Linked DNA regions of Butyricimonas faecihominis. The protein of the gene in region 2 interacts with the protein of the main gene of each other region in a pairwise test. Links are inferred from orthologs where the notes say so. Each region holds a gene or a part of one and is shown on either strand. Other genes may lie near its edges.

Region 1 (3,252 bases), 2.8 Mb from region 2 along the record:
CTTCTTCTATTTGAAAGCGTATTGTGAAATGATATTAACCCGTCTAGGACTTCACCCCGATAACCTGAAAATTGATGCCACTGACAAGGACATCTTCCGAGAAGGATTGACGTACAAAGCCGGGGATAAACATATCGTATCCATGGGTATCTTGAGTAAAGCCCCTCTGAAAAAAGCAGATGTTAATCAAGAAGTCTACTACGCTGAATTCTCGTGGGAAAACATTCTGAAAGCCATCAAAAACCTCAAGGTAACCTACACCCCGCTACCGAAATTTCCTTCTGTAAAACGGGATTTAGCCTTGTTGCTTGACAAGAAAGTCACTTTCAGGGAAATCAAAGAAACGGCGTTCCGTACAGAAAAATCATTACTGAAATCCGTCACGTTATTCGACGTGTACGAGGGAGAAAAACTCGGTGCAGACAAGAAGTCCTACGCCGTCAGTTTCACCCTTCTCGACGAAGAGAAGACCCTCACGGACAAACAGATCGACAAAATCATGAACAAGTTAATGGGTACCTACAAACACCTGTTCAACGCTGAAATCAGATAGTTACAAGTTTACAGGCTACAAGTTATCATTCCACTTGTAGCCTGCCTTTCAATTTTCCATTTTCAATTCTCAATTTTCAATTGTATGAAGTCCCTTCTCCCCTCCTTTATCCTTATTCTTCTATACTTCATTGCCGAAGAATTTTTTGGTCCGAAAATCGGTTTGATAGCCGTGATCGTATTAGGAGCCGGAGAGTTTTTCTATTCATGGATCAGGGAGAAACGTATCAACAAGATGACACTCTTCAACACCCTGTTCTTCATTGCCCTTGCGGCAATCAGCGTGTTGCTCGAAGGAATTTCTTTTGAAAGGATACAACAAACCATTGTAGAGGCAGCCATGTGTGTACTAATCGGGATCTTCGCATTCTCGAAAGTGGACATGACTCAGACATTGCCCGAATCATACCGCAAGACATTACAGGTCACCCCGGAACAGCAACAAGCCATGCACCGGATGCTACGCCTGCTATTTTACCTGCTCGTATTACATACCGTCCTAGCTTTCACTTCTGCCTTTATCTTTGACGAAGAAATACATCAATTTATAGAAGGACCTCTATTGTATATTCTGATTGTCCTGTTTTTTCTCACATTATTTGTTAAGAACAGACTACTTGCCAAAGCAGCCAGTCAGGACGAATGGTTACCTATCGTGAACGAGAAAGGCGAAGTCGTCGGTAAAGCTACCCGTAGAAGTTGTCATTCCGGCTCCATGCTCCTACATCCCGTCGTGCATCTCCACCTTATCAACGAACAAGGGGACATTTACCTGCAAAAACGCAGCATGAAAAAGAACTTTCTTCCCGGAATGTGGGATACTGCCGTGGGTGGTCACGTCGCACTGGGAGAGAAAATAGAAGATGCCTTAAAACGGGAAACTTTCGAAGAACTGGGTATCACGAAATTCAAGGCCCGTTTCCTCGGTTCCTACGTGTGGGAGAGTTCCCGCGAACGAGAACTCGTATTCCCTTTTCTTTGTACCTCTCATGACGCCATTCACATCAATAACGACGAAGTAGACGAGGGACGCTTCTGGTCTCGCAAAGAGATCGAACAAAATGCAGCCGCCAACATCTTCACCCCAAACTTTTTACACGAATACAATCATCTACTGAAAAAAATCAAATAACCAATCAACGTCCTAATCAATTTGATTCCACCAAGCCATACCTCGATGGACCTCTTTTTTTATTCTCTTAATTTATAACCACGTAAACCTGCCCGGCCTGATATTTAACCACCCGTACCACTTTTCCTCTCTCAATAAAAGCTCCCGTATCCGACACAGCATCATACACCTCATTCCCGATCATTACCTTCCCCGCCGGGCGCAAATCTGTGAATGTAGTCCCCACCTTACCGATCTCCTCCTTTACCGCCATATCCACACCCACGAAACCATCCTCCACTTTCTGTTCTGCGTGAAGAGCAAAATTCAATCGTCGGGAACCAAACAATTTTCGGCTCAACCAAATACTCCCGAATAGTGAAAGTAACGAACAACTCACCACGAAAAACAACGAGCGAATAATGGCACTTGTAAAATCCGGCAAGAAATCAAACGTGAAATCGTCAATCCCCGCCAATACCAGCGACGCTACCACGCAAACAATTCCCAGTACCCCGGTGACACCGAAACCCGGTATCACGAATATCTCCAGCAGCAACAGGATAATCCCCACCACAAACAGGATCATCTCCACGTAATTTGCCATCCCTTCCAAATACAACGGGGCAAAATACAACAAACACGCTGTTATCGCTGCTACCAAGGGGAACCCAACTCCCGGAGTCTGCAACTCGAAATAAATTCCCCCGATAATAATCATGATCAAAATCCCTTGTACGATCGGGCTGATCAGAAACCCTATAAACCGATCCATCGTCGTCGGTTTATACTCGTGCAACTCGTAATTCGTAATTCCCTCTTTCTGTAACACTTCCACCACGCTCTCCGCAATTCCGTCACAGAACCCGTATTGTATCGCCTCATGCGGAGTAAACGTTACCACTTTCCCGCTATCCGTTACCCCCTCGACCACAACCCTCTCGTCCACCATAGCTTCGGCAATCCTCGGATCCCGTTTCCAACGAATCACCCTTTGCCCGTTCTCCATCACCGTATCCTTCCCGTGCGCCTGAGCCGTGGCACGAATCATCGATCGCATATATGACTGGTACTTATCGGGCATGGCATCCCCCGTTTGGTTCACGACTGTTGCCGCACCTATATTCGCTCCTTCACGCATATAAATACGGTCACAGGCAATAGAAATCAACGCTCCCGCAGAGGCGGCATTATTATCAATAAATACCCATACCGGTTTCGGATAATTCAATATCAAACTACGCAGAGAATCGGCATATACTACCATTCCCCCGTACGTATTCATATGCACCAAAATAACATCTGCATTTTCGTCCGTGGCCCGGTCAAAAGACCTTTTCACCAACCGCCATATACTAGGACCGATTTCGTCCTTAATATCCACCTTGTAAACCAGTTCCCGATTCTCCCCCGAATCATTTTTTTCCTCCCCGGCAAACATCGGCAGGTTTCCCACCAACAAAAACAAAACTACCAACCACTTTCTCATCATGCTATATCTTTCAATTTTTGAATATTTTCCTTCCCCAACTGTTCCTCGACCACCACCGTTCCCGCCACCACAGAAAGTAACGACACAAAACTGCAAA
Region 2 (3,178 bases):
CAACATTGCTCCATGATCCCTTAACTTTTGAGTCAATGCCCGGGTATCTATACCAAAAAGCCCCGGAATCTGTTGTTCTTTTAACCAATCTCCGAGACTTTTTTGTGAATTCCAATGACTATACCGGGAAGAGTAATCCGAAATGACCAGTGCCTTACAATGGATTTTGTCCGACTCGAAGAACTTGGATATTCCGTCTCGCTCGTCATCGACCGGAACCCCGTAATTTCCGATCATGGGATAAGTCGGAACCAGAATTTGCCCCTTATAAGAAGGGTCTGTTAAGCTCTCCGGATACCCGGTCATTGCCGTATAAAAAACAACTTCCCCGGACACCGATTTCTCGTAACCAAAGGAAGTTCCCTCATAAACTGTCCCGTCTTCTAAAACGAGACGGGCTTTCTTTAATTCATGCATATTTATTCAATCAATCAACTATAAATTAAATTTTATGCAAAAATATGGTGAATATATGAATTTACAAAGCATATTTATGAAAATAAATATTTTTAAGATTATAGGGACATCAACACACCGTATTCTAAAACTTATCAAACCATTATACTCCCCAGATAAGTGCAAATACCCTCTCTTTATTTTATATCCCCGTATTGAATATAAAACAAATTTCCCTAACTTTGTGAGGCGTAATATAAACACCTATGAGAAATAAAACGAAACGCCTGTTGGCCATTCGAAAGCTTATTGAGAACGAACAGATCTGCTCGCAGGAAGAATTATTGTTCAGACTGAAAGAGCTAAACGTAGAGGCAACGCAAAGTACATTATCACGCGATCTTAAATTCATGAGAGTAGCTAAAATACCTCATAAAGATAAAGGTTACATATATATTATCCCGGACAGTATTCAGAATGAACAAGCCGATGAAAAAGCCTCCGCCATCGTGACGGATTCTATTTCAAGCATTGATTTTTCAGGAAATATTGCCGTGATGAAAACTCTTCCCGGATATGCGAAAGCCGTGACCGTTCTGATTGATAATGAAAATTATTTTGAGGTACTGGGAACTATCGGTGGTGACGATACAGTTCTTATTGTCATGCGGGAAGGCGTTACCCATAACGAGTTGCTGGATGCTCTCTCGTCTATACACGCTAATATTCATTCACTATTTAAATAATCATTTTGAATTTTCAACTTTCAATTTTGCATTATATCGAAAATAGTTTGTAAACTTGCACCCCGTATTTTCAAGAATATAAGCATGAATATTATAACTAAGAAAACGGAATTAAGCACCGTTATCGAGAAGTTGAAAAGTGAAGGGAAAACGGTGGGTTTAGTACCAACGATGGGTGCACTTCATGAAGGTCACATATCCCTCGTGAAAGCATGTAAAAAAGGAAATGATATTGCCGTGGTCAGCGTGTTCGTGAACCCGACGCAGTTTAATGATAAAGAAGATCTGAAACGTTATCCCCGTACTTTGGACAAAGATGTCACTTTATTGGAAAAGAACGGATGTGATTACGTGTTCGCTCCCAGCGTGGAAGAGATGTACCCGGAAGAAGATACCCGTGTATTTAACTTCGGATACGTGGAAAGCGTCATGGAAGGAGCAAGACGTCCGGGACATTTTAACGGCGTGGGACAAATTGTAAGCAAGTTATTTGACATCGTGCGACCACACCGGGCATATTTCGGGATGAAGGATTTCCAACAAATTGCGGTGATCAAAAACATGGTGAAACAATTACATTATGATTTGGAAATTGTTCCATGCCCTATCATCCGGGAAACAGACGGGCTGGCCATGAGTTCCAGAAATACTTTATTGGAACCGGAATACAGGAAAAATGCCCCGCATATTCACAAAGTACTCGAAGAGGCCACTCATTTAACTTCTCAAATGAACGTGGAAGAATTAAAAAAATGGGTAGTGGACGAAATTAATAAAAACCCTTATCTTAAAACTGAATATTTTGAAATAGTGGACGACACGGAACTAAAACCTATTCAGGACTGGAAAGAAAACAATGTAAAAGTTGGATGTATAGCGGTTTATGCCGGTAAAATCCGATTAATTGATAATATTGTATTTTAAACTAACACGAAGATGTTTATAGAAGTAGTAAAATCTAAACTTCATAAGGTTACCGTTACTGATGCTAACCTTCAGTACGTGGGCAGTATCACTATTGATGAAGCTCTGTTAGAGGCAGCTAACATGATCGAAAATGAAAAAGTTCAGATCGTGAATATTAACAATGGTGAAAGATTCGATACCTATATCATCAAAGGAGAACGCGATTCGGGTATTATTTGCCTAAATGGCCCGGCAGCACGTAAATGTGCCGTGGGTGACGTGATCATTATAATCTCATACGCTTCAATGGATTTTGAAGAGGCTAAATCACACAAACCTACATTGGTTTTCCCGGACACCGCAACAAATAAACTTATTTGACATGATCATGGATTATTTACCACTTATCGAGAAAAAAATCGCACACACGGCGAAAGAGGCTGAAAATATATTGAGTCTGTGGAGATTCAAAGATGACAAGATCGTTTTCACAAACGGTTGTTTTGATATTCTCCATAAAGGACATATAGAATATCTAGCCAAAGCGGCCTCTCTGGGAACTAAATTAGTGATTGGATTGAACACGGATGATTCTGTAAAACGGTTAAAAGGTGATTCCAGACCCGTAAACGACGAGAATGCCCGGGCATTATTATTAGCTTCCCTCACATTCGTTGATAAAGTGATATTTTTCGATACAGATACACCCCGTGATCTAATTGATTTCGTTCAACCGGACGTGTTAGTAAAAGGAGGAGACTATAAACCTGAAGAGATTGTAGGTTACGATATAGTAAAGGCCAAAGGGGGAGAAGTGATTACTATTGATTTTATCGAAGGATATTCAACTACCGCTACAATCGAAAAGATGAACAAATAATCGTGTATTTCTCTTATAGGAAGTAACACGTTCTGTCATAAAAAATTGGAAATAGAATATAATGAATTTCTATTTCCAATTTTTTTTATATTCTACCTGTTAGTAACTGTTAGTATCTCGTGTATTGATGGTGGAATAAAAAAGAACTAAAAAGAATAACTTTATTTTGATTTCTCGATTTCGAATTCAAGTAATAATAGAATTAAAAAATGCAAGAATAGTTATTCAAATTATTCCAATTCCTTTCTAC

The links.
Region 1: the proteins of panC (region 2) and R8806_RS02690 interact in binary tests that used the Escherichia coli proteins (3 or more experiments, as listed by UniProt). The link is inferred for Butyricimonas faecihominis from one-to-one orthologs.

What each region holds. Positions count from the first base shown.
Region 1 is NZ_AP028155.1:632,188-635,439, reverse strand. What follows is about bases 1-2,908. They hold R8806_RS02690 (NUDIX hydrolase), read left to right. Parts: upstream 1-1,132; coding sequence 1,133-1,684; downstream 1,685-2,908. Other genes in these bases: R8806_RS02685 (NfeD family protein), read right to left, coding at 1,752-2,908; pheT (phenylalanine--tRNA ligase subunit beta), read left to right, coding at 1-553. Also shown: more of R8806_RS02685, read right to left, coding at 2,909-3,152; R8806_RS02680 (EI24 domain-containing protein), read right to left, coding at 3,152-3,252.
Region 2 is NZ_AP028155.1:3,429,968-3,433,145, forward strand. What follows is about bases 313-3,146. They hold panC (pantoate--beta-alanine ligase), read left to right. Parts: upstream 313-1,226; coding sequence 1,227-2,066; downstream 2,067-3,146. Other genes in these bases: carA (glutamine-hydrolyzing carbamoyl-phosphate synthase small subunit), read right to left, coding at 313-417; R8806_RS14165 (arginine repressor), read left to right, coding at 663-1,142; panD (aspartate 1-decarboxylase), read left to right, coding at 2,079-2,429; rfaE2 (D-glycero-beta-D-manno-heptose 1-phosphate adenylyltransferase), read left to right, coding at 2,431-2,928. Also shown: more of carA, read right to left, coding at 1-312. UniProt on the Escherichia coli protein: Catalyzes the condensation of pantoate with beta-alanine in an ATP-dependent reaction via a pantoyl-adenylate intermediate.